Regions from separate parts of the Pyramidobacter piscolens W5455 genome, predicted to be linked through region 2. Evidence: riboswitches for the same ligand, from Rfam matches in the RefSeq annotation. Region 2 holds a riboswitch; the other holds the start of a gene.
What was found. A riboswitch is a leader RNA that binds a small molecule or an ion and turns the genes downstream of it on or off. The one in region 2 is predicted to bind thiamine pyrophosphate.

Region 1: another riboswitch for thiamine pyrophosphate. It lies ahead of thiE (thiamine phosphate synthase); the one in region 2 lies ahead of thiT (energy-coupled thiamine transporter ThiT).

The regions. Positions count from the first base shown of each region.
Region 1 covers NZ_ADFP01000086.1:10,909-18,981, forward strand. Annotated here, with positions in the region: gene HMPREF7215_RS12465 (lytic transglycosylase domain-containing protein) at 1-765, shown strand, start outside; gene HMPREF7215_RS07720 (thiamine diphosphokinase) at 758-1,402, shown strand; TPP riboswitch at 1,440-1,550, shown strand; gene thiE (thiamine phosphate synthase) at 1,658-2,299, shown strand; gene thiD (bifunctional hydroxymethylpyrimidine kinase/phosphomethylpyrimidine kinase) at 2,326-3,120, shown strand; gene HMPREF7215_RS07735 (amidohydrolase) at 3,253-4,884, shown strand; gene HMPREF7215_RS07740 (APC family permease) at 4,940-6,316, shown strand; gene HMPREF7215_RS07745 (amidohydrolase) at 6,402-8,027, shown strand.
Region 2 covers NZ_ADFP01000044.1:16,877-24,949, reverse strand. Annotated here, with positions in the region: gene HMPREF7215_RS03135 (class I SAM-dependent rRNA methyltransferase) at 1-504, opposite strand, end outside; gene HMPREF7215_RS03130 (hypothetical protein) at 655-1,683, opposite strand; gene thiT (energy-coupled thiamine transporter ThiT) at 1,705-2,208, opposite strand; TPP riboswitch at 2,248-2,357, opposite strand; gene HMPREF7215_RS03120 (PfkB family carbohydrate kinase) at 2,475-3,431, shown strand; gene HMPREF7215_RS03115 (dicarboxylate/amino acid:cation symporter) at 3,721-4,980, shown strand; gene pgsW (poly-gamma-glutamate system protein) at 5,249-6,169, opposite strand; gene HMPREF7215_RS03105 (MFS transporter) at 6,257-7,495, opposite strand; gene mgtE (magnesium transporter) at 7,549-8,073, opposite strand, start outside.

The sequences.
Region 1 (8,073 bases), on a different contig from region 2:
GCGCCGCTGCCGAAGGACCTCGCCCCCGCGCCCGCGAGCGAGCTGGAACGCTGGGGCTTCATGACCCACGCCCGCATGCTGCTGACCGGCAAAAACGACCTGCCCAGCCGGATGCGCCGCTCTCAGCTGGCCCGCTGGCTCGGCCTCGAGGGGCAGGCGTACGCCGACCTGCACGGCGCCATCGAGAGCAAACTGAAAGGGCGCGAGATTCCCCGCCCCCTGCTGGAGCTCGTCTACCCGCGCCCCTATCGCGCCGCCGTCGAAGCGCAGGCCGAAAAGTTCGGCGTCGATCCGCTCCTGGTCTGGTCGATCATGAAGCAGGAAAGCTCGTTCGACCCCCGCGCCACCAGCTGGGTGGGCGCGGCCGGGCTGATGCAGCTCATGCCGGCCACGGCCGCCGCGGAAGCCAAAAAGATCGGCCTGAAAAAGTACAGTTCCTACAAGCCTGCCGACAACATCGCCATGGGGACCTCGCACATCGGCGGCCTGATCGCCCGTTTCGAGCGCCTCGACTGGGCCGTATCGGCCTACAACGCCGGCGGCGGTAACGTGAACAAATGGAACGCCGAACGCGGCGACTGGGAGCAGGACGCCTGGATGGAAAGCGTCCCCTTCCGCGAGACCAACGATTACGTCAAAAAAGTCCTCGGCAACTACGAAGTGTACAAAAAGCTCTACGGCGACTTCTACGCCGCGGAAAAAGCAAAGCGCGCCGCCGTCCAAAAAGCGGCGGCCGGCGATCAGGCGCCGCCCGTCCATGAATGAGAACGTCTGCTGGGTCGCGGGGGCCGGCGAGTTTTACGCCCCCGCTTTCGCGCCCCTGCCCGGCGATTACGTGATCGCCGCCGACGGCGGCTATGAAGCGCTGCGCCGCCTCGGCGCGCCGATCGACATGGCGCTGGGCGATTTCGACTCGCTGGGCTATGTGCCCGAACACCGCAACGTCGTGCGCTGCAATCCCGTCAAGGACGACACCGACATGACGCTCGCCGTCAAGGAAGGCCTGGGACGCGGCTACAAGCGCTTCGCGCTGCTGGGCGGCCTCGGCGGACGATTGGCGCATACGCTCGCCAACTTGCAGACGCTGATGTATCTCTCGCGTCGCGGCGCGCGCGGTTTTCTGATCGGAAAAAACGAGATCGCCACGGCGCTGACCGACGGCGAGCTGCGCTTCAGCGCCGCGCACCGCGGTTACCTCTCGCTGTTCTGCCTGAGCGAACCGGCCTGCGGCGTCACGCTGCGGGGCCTCAAATACGAACTGACGGACGCCGCGCTGGAAAGTTCCGTCGCTCTCGGCGTCAGCAACGAATTCACCGGCCGGGAAAGCTCCGTCGCCGTCGCCCGCGGCACGCTCGTCGTCCTGTGGCAGGACGGCCGCCTGGAAGAAGCGCTGCGCACTTGACGCGGGCGCCGCAGGAACTATAATTTCAAACGGGAACTTCATCACGCAGGGGAGCCCGCACAGACGGGCTGGGAGGAGGCCGCGCGGCCTCGACCCTTTGAACCTGATACGGGATCATGCCGGCGAAGGAAGCGCTTTCTGAAAAGGACGAGGGAGAGCCGGCACGCCGGTTTTCCCTCGTCCTTTATCTGCGGCGGAAACCGTCCCCGCGGCGAACGCCTCCAGTGAACACATCTGACGAAAGAAGGGAAACTCATGAACTGCCCAAGAGAATCGCTGCGCCTCTACGCCGTCACCGACCGCCACTGGCTGGGCGCAAAGACGCTGGCCCAGGCCGTGGAAGAAGCGCTGCGCGGCGGCGCCACGATGGTGCAGCTGCGCGAGAAAAACCTGGACCACGACCGTTTCCTGGCCGAAGCCCTGGCGATCAAATCCGTCGCGAAAAGGTACGGCGCGCCGCTGATCATCAACGACCGCGTCGAGATCGCCCTGGCCTGCGACGCCGACGGCGTCCATCTCGGACAGGACGACGCGGATCCGCGCGCGGCACGCCTGCGACTTGGCCCGCGCAAAATCATCGGCGTCTCGGCCCACAGCGCGGCGGAAGCCGTCGCCGCCGAACGGGACGGCGCCGATTACCTCGGCTCGGGGGCGTTGTTTCCGACCGACACCAAGGACAACGCCGCCGCGCTGCCGCTGGGCGAGCTGAAACGCATCGCCGCCGCCGTCTCCATTCCCGTCGTGGGCATCGGCGGCGTCACGGCGGACAACATGCCGCAGCTGAAAGGCACGGGGCTGTGCGGCGCGGCCGTCGTCTCGGCGCTCTTCGCCGCGCCCGACGTCGAAGCGTCGGCGCGCCGCCTGCGCCGACTCGCCGACGAAATTTTCGGCGCCTGAAATTTTTTCGCAAAGGAGTCTTTCCGATGGTATACAAAGTTCTCACGATCGCCGGTTCCGACTGTTCCGGCGGCGCCGGCGTCCAGGCCGACCTCAAGACCATGATCGCCCACAAAGTGTACGGCATGAGCGCGATCACGGCGCTGACCGCCCAGAACACCACGGGCGTCTTCGGCGTGCTCGAAGCTTCGCCGGAATTCGTGGCGCAGCAGATCGACTGCGTTTTCGACGACATCCGCCCCGACGCCGTGAAAATCGGCATGGTGTCCAGCGCCGCCATCATCTCGGCCATCGCCGCCCGGCTGAAGAAGTTCGACGCGCGCAACATCGTCGTCGATCCCGTTATGGTCGCCACCAGCGGCTCGCGCCTGCTCGACGAAGACGCGACCGCCGCGCTGCGGGGCGAGCTGCTGCCATTGGGAACGGTGATCACGCCCAACATTCCCGAGGCGGAAGCGCTCTGCGGCTTCGCCATCGTCGATCACGGCGACATGGAACGGGCGGCGCGGCGCCTCGCCTCCGGCTTGGGCGGCGCCGTGCTGATCAAGGGCGGCCATCTGACCGACTGCGCCGACGACCTGCTCCTCAGCGAAGGACGCCTCGTCTGGCTGAATTCGCCGCGCCTGGACAATCCCAACACGCACGGCACGGGCTGCACGCTCTCGTCGGCCATCGCCTGTAATCTCGCCATGGGCCGCAGCGTCGAAGAAAGCGTGCGCCGCGCCAAAGCTTACGTCACCGGCGCGCTGCGGGCCGGGCTGAATCTCGGCCGCGGTTCGGGACCGCTCGACCACGGCTGGGCCATCAGAGAAGCGGACTGATACCGGATCTCACGTTGACACCGTGAGGCGCCATTGTTATAATTCCCCAAAATCGCATAAAAAATTTTTAATAACCAAGAAACGTCCGTCAAAAGCTGACGGTATCATACAAACAAGGCGAGGTGTTTGCGCATGTCGTTATGGATCCGCAATGCGGCGATCGCCACCATGGACCGCGAAAACCCGGCCGCCGAAGCGGCGGTCGTCGTCGGGGATTTCTTCGCGTACGCGGGCAGCGACCGGGGGGCGGAAGCGTATCTGAAAGAGCATCCGCAAAAAGATCTCGAAGTGCTGGACTGCCGCGGGGCGTTTTTGATGCCGGGCTTCAACGACAGCCACATGCATTTCCTCCATTACGCGAAATCCAAGCTGGGCTCGGTCGATCTGCGCGGCACGAAGTCCGTCGGCGAGATCGCCGCGCGCATGAAGAAGGGGCTGGAGAAGTACGACCCGGCCTCGGGACTGTGGCTGCTCGGCGAGGGCTGGAACCACGATTATTTCACCGACGAAAAGCGCTATCCCACGGCGGCCGATCTCGACGCGGTGACGGCGGACTATCCGCTGCTGGTCATGCGCGCGTGCTTCCACATCGGCGTGCTCAACTCCAAAGCCATGGAGCTGGTGGGGCTCGACAAGGCCGCGGCGGAAAAGATGGACGATTTCGCCGGCAAAAATCCCGACGGCACGCCCAATGGCGTCGTCAAGGAGCACGTCGTGGACAACATCAAGGCCAACCTGCCCGCGCCCGATTTGAAAACGCTGCTGGACATGGTGCTGGCCTGCCAGAAGGATCTGTTCGCCCGCGGCATCACCAGCATCCAGTCGGACGACTTCAAATACACGCCCGACGGCTGCGCCTACGAGATGATGCGCCTGCTGCGCGACGCTTCGGAAGACGGGCGGCTCAAGGTGCGCTGGGGCGAGCAGGCGCTGCTGCCCACCAAGGCCGAGCTCGACGAATTCTTCGACCGCAAGGGCTGCGACGACAGCTACGGCAACCGCAGCTTCAAGATCTCGACGGTCAAGCTGCTCACCGACGGCTCGCTCGGGGCGCGCACGGCCTACATGCGCCGGCCCTACGCCGACGATCCTTCGACGCGCGGCCTGCCGACCTACACGCAGGAGGGGCTGGACGCGCTGGTGCTGAAGGCGCACGAGAACAACATGCCCGTAGCCATGCACGCCATCGGCGACGGCGCCATGGAAATGGCGCTTGGCGCCATCGAGCGCGCCCGCAAGGCGATGCCCTACGTGCACCCGCGCCACGGCGTCGTCCACTGCCAGATTACCGACCGGCGCCAGGTGGAGCGCTTCAGGGAGCTCGACGTGATCGCCTTTATCCAGCCGATTTTCATCGATTACGACATGCACATCGTTTTCGACCGCGTCGGCAAAGAGCTGGGAAGCACGTCTTACGCCTGGAAGGATTACATCGAATCGGGCGTGCACGCGCCGTTCGGCACCGACGCGCCCGTGGAAGACTTCAATCCCATGCGCGGCCTGTACTGCGCCGTCACCAGCCGCGACCTGAACGGCGAGGGGCCGTTTTTGCCGCGGCAGATCCTCAGCCGCGAGCAGGCGCTCTACGGCTACACGGCGGCGGGAGCCTGGGCGACGCGCGACGAGAACGTGAAGGGCAAGATCAAACCCGGCATGTACGCCGACTTCATCACGGTGGACCGCGACCTGCTGAAATGCCCGGAACGCGACATCCTCGCCGCCAGGGTCACGGCGACCTATATCGGCGGCGAAAAAGTGTTTTAACGGGGGCAATCGGGAGAAACGATCTTTCTTAATAAAACAGGGGGAAAAACAAAAAATGGCGGACAATCAGAATCTCGTTTCTCAGCTCAGTTCCGAAAAGACGGAATTCAAGCGCGAGATCACGCTGTTCGGCGGCGTCAGCATCCTCGGCGGCATCATGATCGGCGGCGGCATCTTCTATCTCGGCTCCTACGTTTTGCAGCGGGCCGGTTTCAGCCTCGGGCTGTCGCTGCTGTGCTGGTTCGCGGGCGGCGTCATCTCGCTGCTGGGCGGCCTGTGTTTCGCCGAGCTCGGCGCGATGATCCCCAAGGCCGGCGGCGTCACGGTGTACCTGAACACGGCGTATCATCCGCTGGTCGGCTTCATCAGCGGCTTCAACAGCTGGCTCCTGACGGGCCCCGCTTCGTTGGCCGCGGGCGCGGTGGCGCTGACGGCCATGTTCGGCCTCGGCGGCGTGGCGGCGCAGATCGCCGCTTCCGCCATCCTGATCGCCTTCACCGCCTACAACTGCTTCGGCATCAAGCGCGGTTCCGTGCTGCAGAACGTCACGATGGTCGCCAAGCTGATCCCCATCTTCATCATCATGGGCTCGGCGTTTTTCATGGGCGACGTTTCGCCCGACCTTTCCTTCACGCCCATGGACGGGGCGGTCCCCTTCTCCAAGGTGCTGAACATGGTCGGCTTCGCCACGCTGGCGACGCTGTGGGCCTACGAGGGCTGGACGAACCTCAACGCCGTCACCGAGGAGATCAGGGACCCGAAGCGCAACCTGCCGCTGTCGCTGATCATTTCCATCTCCGGCATCGCCGTGCTCTACATGCTGTTCAACTACGCGATTTACCGCGTGCTGCCTCTGGCCGAGATGCGCGCCATGATCGAGGCGAAAAAGCTCTATCTGGGCACCGAAGTCGCCCTGCGCCTGCTGGGCGGCGCGGGCGGCATCCTCGTCACCGTGGGCATGGTCGTCTCCATGCTCGGCTCCATCAACGGCATGACTATCGCCTTCCCGCGCAACTACTACGCCATGGCCAAGGAAGGGCATTTCTTCCGCTCGTTCGCCAGGCTGCATCCCACCTACAAGGTCCCCACGGCGCCGATCCTCTGCCAGTGCGTCATCTCCATCGCCTACATCTGGGTGCGCAGCCTCGACCAGCTCACCAACCTGGTGGTTTTCGGCTCGATGCTCATCAACGTGCTGATCATCGCCGCCGTGCTGGTGTTGCGCAAAAAACTGCCCGATCTGGAACGCCCCTACAAGGTGTGGGGCGGCGCGTTCACCGTCTGCCTGACGCTGCTGATCAACTTCGGCATGATGGTCAACACGCTGATCAACGACCCCGTCACCTGCGTCACCGGGCTCTCCATTCCCTGCATCGCGGCCTGCGTCTATTTCTACTTCGGCTTCAGAAACAAAAAGGAAGAACAGCGGTAGCCGAAAACACGCCACGCTGCGGGACGGAATGTTCCGCGGCGTTTTTTCATGACGGGGCGCGACGCCTCGTTCGGAGGAACGGAACATGAGAAAATTCGCTCTTGTCAACGGGAAAATCTACGTGGAACGCGGCCGCTTCGCGCAGGCGCTCTACGCCGAAGACGGCGTGATCCGCCTCGTCGGACGCAACGACGAGATCAGATCGGCCGCCGGGCGCGGCGCGGAGGTCTTCGACTGCGAAGGCCGCACGGTGATCCCCGGCCTCAACGACAGCCACATGCACCTGCTCGGCGTCGGCATGGAGATGTCGCAGCTGCGGCTGAACGGCGCGCGCTCCGTCGGCGAGATCGTCGCGCGCGGACAACGCTTCCTCGCCGGGCATCCCGAGCTGTGCCGCCACAGCGTCGCCGGCATCGGCTGGAACCAGGACCTTTTCGACGAAGGCGAAAAGCGCCTGCCCGACCGGCACGACCTCGACCGAATCTCCACCGACGTCCCCGTGATCGTCGAGCGCGTCTGTCGTCACATCGCCGCCGTCAACACCAAGGCCATCGAGATGCTCGGCCTGGGCAGAAATTCACCGCAGTACGAAAACGGCGAGTTCGAACTGGAAGCGGACGGTTTCCCCAGCGGCGTCTTCAAGGAACAGGCCGTCGCCCGCGCGAACCGGCTGATCCCGCCCAAGTCGGCGGCGGAATACGAAGACATGTTCGTCAAAGCCGCCGATTACGCCGTCGCCCATGGCCTCACCAGCGTGCAGTCGAACGACGCCGGCTTCGTTCCCGTTCCCGCCGGCGCGCTGATGGAGATCGTCGATCGCGCCCACGCCGGCGGCCGCACGGCGCTGCGCTACCGCCACCAAATGACCTTCCGCGGCGTCGGCGAATTTCAGGAATTTCTGCGCGGCGGCGCGCGCGAAAAATATCACGCCCCCGCCGCCCATGTCGAGATCGGCCCGCTCAAACTCTTCAAGGACGGCTCGCTGGGCGGCCGCAGCGCCAAAATGAGCCGCGACTACCGCGACGATCCCGGCAACCGCGGCGTGGAAACGCTTTCCAACGAAGAGATGGATCTTTTCTGCCGCGCCGCCCGCGACGCCGGCGTGCAGATCATCACCCACGCCATTGGCGACCGGGCCATCGCCGACACGGTCGCCTGTTACGAGCGCATCATGCCCATCGGAGAAAACCCGCTGCGCCACATCGTCAACCACTGCCAGATCACCGACCGACCGCTGCTCGAACGCATCGCCGCAGACGGTCTCTGCGTCGCCTACCAGCCGATCTTCCTCGATTACGACATGCACATCGCCGACTCCCGCTGCGGCGCGGAACTGGCAAGCACGTCCTACGCCTTCGGCACGGCCGCCGCGCTCGGCATACCCGTCGGCTACGGCACCGACGCGCCGGTCGAAGACTGCAACCCGTTCCCCTGCATCGGCGCCGCCGTCACGCGCACGGACCGCCTCGGCCGGCCCGAGGGCGGCTGGTTCCCGCGGGAGAAAGTCGACGTCGAAACGGCGATCGACGCCTACACGACCGGCAGCGCTTATCTCGAGTTCCACGAGCGCGACAAGGGGCGCCTCAAGCCCGGCTTCGTCGCCGACCTGGCCGTGCTCGACCGCGACATTTTCGACTGCCCGATCGCGCAGATCCGCGAGATCCTGCCCGTGGCGACCGTGATCGGCGGCGAGATCGTCTACCGGCGCTAAGCCGTTTGCAAGCCGCCGCAGCCGTCGGCTCCCGGGCCGTGCCGGC
Region 2 (8,073 bases):
GGCGTCGTTGCGCTCGTACAGGCCGCTGATTTCCTGCCCGTCCTCGCGCAGCAGCCGCACCAGCATGGGAAACAGCAACTCTTTCAACTTGTCCATGCCGAGCGACAGCACTTCGGCCACGAGCACGTCGCCGAAGCGGTCCACGGTCAGACCGGGAAAGCCGTCGGCGTCGCCGAAGAGCAGGCGGCAGCAGTCGTACTGACCGCCCATCACCGCTTTACGGTAGTTCAGCGCGTAGCGCAGGCGGCGCTCGAAAAAGGCGGCGTCGAAGCGGTCGTTGGCGTTGGCGGAGATAAGGCGCACGCGGATCTTGGAATGGTCGTTGACGAATCCCGTGCCGAGGTACGCCCCGCCGCGGCTCACCACGTCCACAAGGTCGCCGGGAGCGTACTGCCCCCGAACGTCCGCGACTTCTTCGCCGTAGACCCACGGATGCCCGCTTTTGACGCTGCGTTCCGCCTTGACAGTGACAGCGAAGCGCGGATAGTGTCGTTCCTGTTTCATGATCGGACTCCTCGAAGATCGGCCTGAACGGCCGCGATTTTTCGCCATTATACCATCATGCGAACCGTCTTCTGCGGCAAAAACAAGGGCGGACGGCCGAATTCCCCCAGCTGTCCGCCCTTGTTTTTCTTTTTCGGAAAAGCTTCCCGTTCAGCGGTTCTCCGCTTTTCTTTTCGGCTCGAGGATCTCGCGCACGATCAGATACATAAGGTTGTGCAGGACCGAGGGCTCCTGACCGGGGGCGCGCAGCAGCGCCCCGCCGGCGCCGAAACGTTCTTCGAGAAGCAGAAAGACCTGACGCGATTCCGCCGCGCGTCCCGTCTGAGCCAGCACGTAAGCGCCCAGCGACGCGGCCGCCAGCGACGCCTGCGCGCCCGTCACGAGAAATTCCGGCTCGAGACGCAGTTTTTCCACCAGCCGGTCCATGGAATGGAGCGGCACAAGGCCGCCGTCCACAAGATTGGCCATGATCAGCAGCGCCTCGAGAGAACCGTCCTGGCTGTCGACGTAGCTGCGCTTGTCCACGTCGTAGGACAGACGCAGCGTCTGCGCGCCGCTTCCCGCCAACAGGATGCCGAGGCAGCGCTGCGCCACCGGCTCCCATTGGGAAGAAAAACTTTGCAGCTGCTGCAGCGCTTTCACGTCGACGGCGCCGAGACTGAGGCGGTGGCTCGGCTCGTAAATGCTGAAAATGCCCGATCTCCGTTCTTTCCAGGAAGCGCCGTTGATCAGCACGCTGCGGTAGACGTTGAAGCGCAGCATACGCCCGGCCGTTTTCAGCGCGCGTTCGCGGTAGCGCGGTTCGTTCCATCGCTCCGCCGCGTCGAGCAGCACGCGGCAGAACTGCAGGTCCGTCGCGGTGAGATTCTCGCACGCCACCGGCTTCAGCGAAGCGTCCAGCTGGCGGTACAGTAGCATCAGCGGCGACTGGAAGTGTTTCGCCGTCAGGCGGTAGAGCGCCTCGAAGCGCTCGTGGTCATTCTGCAGCAGCCGCAGGCGCAGCTCGCGCACAACGACTTCCGACGAATAGGTGCCGCCGCCGGGCTGGTCGGGCAGCAGGCCGTTTTCGGCGCGGCACGCTTCGAGCGCGCTCTCCACGGACGCCCGAACAGGCGCGCCCGCCAAAGCCAGCGCCAGCAGAGCGCCCAGCGCGGCTTCCAGAAAACGGTTCCTTTTCACGACGGCGCACCTCCGTATCGCTCAGAATTTTTTCAGCCGCGCCAAAATCAGCGGCACCAGGATCAGCGCGATCACCATGTTGGCGGCCATGAAGCTGCCGTTGTACAGCAGCGAGTAGACCAGCGGATGCGTGCCGGCCGGCGCGTAGGACGCGAAGAACACCACGCCCGACGCCACGTGACAGACGATCCGCGCCGCCACGGCGACGAGGATGCCTACGAAGACGTGCTCTCCGCCCAAGGCGGCCAGTCCCAGCGCCGCGTAGGCCAGCGGATAATCGAGCAGCCCCTGCACGGGATGAACCACGTAGCCGCCCATCACGTACTGCAAAAGGCCGGCCACGGCGCCAGCGCCGATCCCTTTCAGCAGTCCCCAGCGCATCGCGTAGACCAGAAGCGGCACGATCTCCAGCGTCACCGAACCGCCCTGAGGCAGACGGAACAGCCTCAGCCGCGAGAACACCACCGCCAGCGCAATGCACAGCGCCGCCTCTACCACCGACTGCGTTTTGCTGCGTTGATACATCGAAAAGACCTCCCGTAAAATCAAAAGATTTACAGGGGACGGGGAAACCCCGCACCTTCCCTGCACCGGTATGAACCGGATCAGGTTCCAAGGGTCGAGACCGTTTCGTCTCCTCTCAGCCGGATACGCCGACGCCCCCGGTTCCTGCTTTTATTATCATCGTTCCGGCCGGGCGCGTCAAGGCCGTCTCGCCGAAAGGCGCCCGGCTATGGTAGACTTGTGAAAACGAACGCGCCGCCCGGGCGGCGAAAAAGGAGAAAAAGACCATGAAACCAGTTCTGTTCTTTGGAGAAGCGCTGATGGACCAGTTTTGCGACGCCGCGGGCGAACTGCAAAGCTCGCTGCCCGGCGGCTCCGTGCTCAACGCGGCCGTCGGCGCGGCGCGTCTCGGCCTGCCGGCGGCTTTCGGCGGCGGCATCGGCGGCGACGAGGAAGGGCGCGCCCTGCTGCGCCTGCTGAACCGCGAACACATCGCTCACCGCTTCGCCTTCTACAAAAAAGACCGCGCCACTGCCGCCGCGGAAGTGCGCCTCGACGCGAAGGGACAGCCGATTTTCGCCTTCCGCCGCGCGGGCTGCGCCGACGAAGCCGTGACGCCGGACGACGTGGAAGAGATCGATCCGAACGACTTCAGCGGCCTGCACTGCGGCGGCGTCATGCTCGCCTCCGAACCGGGCGCGTCCGCGCAGGAGCGGCTGGCGGAAAAATTTTACGACGCCGCCGTCCCCGTGTCGTTCGACCTCAACGTCCGTCCCGCGCTGATCGCCGACAAGACGGCGTTCTGCGAACGGGCGTTGAAATTCATGATCCGCCCGCAGCTCGTCAAGTTCAGCCGCGACGATATCGAATGGTTCTTCCCCGGCGAGGACGTCAACGACAGCTTCGCCGCCATGCACCAAGCCCGCCGCGGCGCGCTCACCGTGCTCACCGCCGGCGTGCAGGGTTCGCTGATCGCTTCGGGACAGGTCTGCGAACGTCTCTTCGCTTACTCCGTCGCCGTTGCCGACACGACCGGCTGCGGCGACGGCTACGCCGCCGGATTGCTGCGCGGCCTCTTCAGCCTGCCCGACGCCACCGCCTGGGACGAGCTGACCGCCGAACAGGCGCGCTGGGTCGGCTCCAGCGCGTCGGCCGTCGCCGCCCGCGTCTGCGAAAAGCAGGGAGCGATCGCCGCCATGCCCCGCTACCGCGATATTTACAGCGCCGACGGCACGCATCAATAATACTAATTCTTGATAGAAAGTGTTAACATAGTTTTCTGGGCGCTGCGGGGCAGTCCTGAGCGACTGAACTCCCTCGCAGCGCCCTCGTATTCGGCTTTTTGATCAAGAAACGGTTATAAGACCGCGAACAAATCAACCGCGGAGAAGCGGCGAAAGGACAGGGCGAACGCACATGCCGACCATAAAAACGCCAAAATCCAAGAAATTCGGCGTTGCAATTTATCTTCATTTCTGCAATAATCAATAATAACCAGTATAATTAAATTTAAATTCCAGGAGGGCACGAAAAATGGAGAAGAAAGGCTTCGTTCACACCCTGCCGTTCAAACTGATCTGCGCGTTGGCAGTCGGCATCGTTTTGGGGCTGGCGCTTCACGTCACCGATACGAGTCCGCTCAGCGGAGTCGTTCTCAACGTTATCGTCTGCGTAAAGTACGTCGTCGCTCAGTTTATCAATTTCTGCGTTCCTCTCATCATCATCGGATTTATCGCCCCTTCGATCACGCGGCTCGGCGGCAACGCCTCCAAAATGCTGCTGCTTGCCATTTGCCTCGCCTACGTTTCCTCCATCGGCGCCGCGTTTTTCGCCACCGGCAGCGGTTACATAATCCTGCCGCATCTCTCCATCAGCCCCAACGTAGACGGTCTCAAAGCCTTGCCGCAGCCCGTGTTTACGTTGAACATCCCGCAGATCATGTCCGTCATGTCCGCGCTGTTCTTCTCGGTTCTGGTGGGTCTGGCGGCGGCGTGGAATTCCAGCAAGTACATTACGAATGTCCTGGAGGAGTTCCAGGCGATCGTCCTGAGCATCGTCACCAAATTCGTCATCCCGTTGCTTCCGGTCCTGATCGGAACGACCTTCTGCACGCTTTCCTATGAGGGGAGCATTACCAAGCAGCTGCCGATCTTCCTGATCATCATCGTCCTTGTCATCATCGGCCACTATATCTGGCTGACGCTGTTGTATTCCATCGCCGGCGCCTATTCCGGAAAGAATCCGCTGGACATCGTCAAGAACTACGGGCCTGCGTACATGACCGCGATCGGCACGATGTCTTCCGCGGCGACGCTCTCGGTGGCGCTGAAGTGCGCGCAGAAGTCCGAGCCTCCTTTAAGAGACGATCTGGTGAGCTTCGGCATTCCGCTTTTTGCCAACATCCATCTCTGCGGTTCCGTACTGACGGAAACGTTCTTCGTGATGGCCGTTTCCAAAATGCTTTACGGAGGATTCCCTTCAGTTGAAAAGATGATCCTTTTCTGCCTGCTCCTCGGCGTTTTCGCGATCGGCGCTCCCGGCGTGCCCGGCGGCACTGTCATGGCGTCCCTTGGACTGATCACGAGCGTGATCGGCTTCGACGACACGGGAACGGCGCTGATGCTCACGATTTTTGCATTGCAGGATTCCTTCGGCACGGCGTGCAACGTCACCGGCGACGGCGCGTTGACGTTGATTCTTACGGGGTATGCGGAAAAACACGGCGTCAAGGAAAATTCGCCGGAAGTGCTGCAGGCCGCCGCAGCACGCGAAGAAAACGAACGCTCGATGTAGCACCGCTTTTCGATCAGGGGACCTCATTGAAAAAGGGCGTCCGCTTGTTTTTGCGATTTTCCCCAAAACCGGACCACGCTTTTCAGTCAGCGCGCTTTATAACAAAAAGCCTGTCGGTCGCGCGATACGCGATCGACAGGCTTTTTTCATGCGGAATGTTCCACGTGGAACATTCCGTTCGTCTCCCGTTTTTCCGTTTTTCTCCGCATCTTCACGCTCGTTTCCGCCCCGATCCCCTACTGATGTTGATTTTCAATGAAGATCAACATCAAAAATTAGGCTCGGGCCCCGTGCCGTGGGGCAGATTCCAATCGCGGCACACGCCTTTGGTGAACAGCAGATGGATGCAGGGCACGCCTTTTTCGAGGAAATCCATGATCAGACCGCGATCCCACGTCTTCGGCTTCACGGGCCATGGCGGCATGATCAGCCCGTGAGGCAGAACGGCGCCTTCCTCCATGCTGCGGCCAAGGCTCAGCCACGAACCTCCGCAGCTGACGAAGGCTTTGATGGGCTTTGCAGCGAAGAGCATCTGCCGGAAAGCCATGGACATGCGGAGGTCCGCCGGGATCATGCAGGTTTCGCGGCGCTCGCCCATGAGCCGGCGCACGAGCGGCAGCACGTCCTCGTCGAGAACGTTCCGGCGCATGCGGTCGTCCACGCCGCCCGGCGTCAGCGCGTCGATCTTCACGTCCACGACGCCGCGTTCGCGCAGCGCGTCGAGCATCACCGGCACGGTAAACCGCGGCAGCGTGCCGCCGTACATGGAAGCGCCGTAGGAGAGCACGAAGACCGTGTTCAGTTTCAGCGTTCGCGCAGCGCAGAGCGCAGCCATCGTGAAACCGGGGTAAGAACTGGTGGCGTTGATGCCGATCCAGTCCCCCTCTTTGACGCCGGCGCGGATCAGATAGCCGGCCACGGCCCCGGCCATTTCCGGCTGGGCGGCCGCGCGCTTGTCGTGCCAGCTGCCTGGGGTCGTGGCCAGCGCGGTGAACTCCTCGCCCACCAAACCGGTGTGATCGGGATCGAGGCGCACGTCGAAATCGGGCACGCGCTTCAACTTTTCTTCCCACAGCACCGTCTCGCAGCGGCGCATCAGATCGGCGGCAGCGTTCTGCCTCGCGTCTTCGAAGGCGGAAGCGGAACGCGCCGCCAGCGCCAGGACCAAAAGCAAGAAAATTCTTTTCATCGTTTCCACCTTCACGACGCCGTGGCGCATGAACAAGAAAAATCCGGAAACGGAGCGGCTGTTTCCGGTTTTTCCTGCCGCGGCTTTTCAGCGGGTCCTTTTCTCAAAACGTTTCGCCTCGCGTTCGCACCACAGATACAGCGCCGCGCAGAGCGCGAAGAGCCCGGCGTAGAGGGCCAGCACGGGCGAGTAACTGCCGGCGAGACTGTAACCGAAATTGATCAGCGGGTTACCGACGGCGATGCCGGCGGACATGAGCGCGAAGAAAACGCCGATCATGGCGGCGTACGCCCGAGCCCCCAGAAGGTTCATCACCAGCAGCGGCACAATAATCGTTTCCACCGGCATGGCAAAGCCCAGCAGCACGGCGAACGCGACGGCGGAAAGCTCGCTTGAGGCGCGGGCAAGCGTCAGCAGCGCGGCGATGCCGCAGGCGCAGCTCGTCAGAAACACAGGACGGAGCCCGAAGCGGTCGTACAGCGCGCCCCAGAGAATCTTGGCCGCGCCCAGCGCGATGAACATCAGCCCCGTCATCTGCCCGGCGAAGACGGGATCGAAACCGCGGTCCACGAGATGCGCGGGAGCGACCGTGTAGACAGGATTGCACAGCCAGCCAAGCACGAACACGATCGCGAACAGCGCGTAAAAACGACTCGTGCGGCGTAACTCCGCAAGCGACGGTCCGCCGCCGGAGGGCTCTGCACGCGCCCTTTCCAAAGCGGCGTTTTCCGGCGCGCGGCGCGTGCGCACGAACGACGTCAGGCCGAGCCCGAGCCCGAGGATCAGGAACGAAGTCAACCGGTAGGAAAAACGCCAGCCGCTCCGCGCGATCCAGCGCGCCACGAGCACGTTGCCGAGAGCGCCGCCGATGCCGCTGGCGGCAAAGACAACGCCCAGCACGGTGCCCTTGCGTTCCGCGAACCAGTGGTCCACCAGATAAGAGCAGGACGCGCTGATGCACAGGGCCAGCGCGGCGCCCTGCAGGATGCCGCCGACGTAAAACCCGGGCAGCGTACTGGAAGACGAAAAGATGAAAAACGCCGTTGCAAGGATCAGAAAGCCGACGCCGACCATCAGGCGGATGCCGATTTTCGTAAAAATTTTCACCCACAGCAGATTGAAAATCGTCGTGAACAAATATCTCATGCTGAAGGTCAGGGAAAAATCGGCCCGGCTCAGACCGAACTCCCGCGTCACCGGAGCAAGGTATTGCCCGTTGGGCGCGTTGCCCAGCCCCATGGCCACAAACATGAACATGAAACTCACGGCCGCAATGACGTAGCGGTATGACGAATTTTTTTCCTGCGGCTCCGCGTTTCGATTCATTTCCAACCTCTTCCCCGCTTCGGGAGCGTCGCGCTCCCACCGTTCACAGACGGCTACAGCAGCACCGCGCTGGCCACGGCGAAATACAGCGCCAGGCCGAGCACGTCGACGATCGTCGCCAGCAGCGGCCCGGAGATCAGCGCCGGGTCGAAGCCGAGGCGTTTGACCACGAAGGGCATGACCGCGCCGAGCAGATCGGAGGCGACGACCACGCAGACCATCGCCATGGCGACCACGAACGTGACCTGCCCTCCCGCGCCGATGAAAAGCGACCGTCCCGCCGCCAGCAGCGCCATGGCGCCGCCCAGCAGCAGGGCCGTGACCAGCTCGCGCAGCAGCACGCGCCCCAGCACGTTGCTTTCCATCCGCCCTAGTCCCATGGAGCGGATGATCAGCACCGAGATCTGCGCGCCCACGTTGCCGCCCGTGTCGATCAGCAGTGGCACGAAGAACGAAAGCGCCAGCACCTGCGAGAGCATGCCCTCGTAATTTTCCATGATGCCCGTGGTGAGGATGCCCGTCACCAGGCACAGCAACAGGCAGGGAAAGCGCCGCAGCGCTTCGCCCCACAGGCTGCC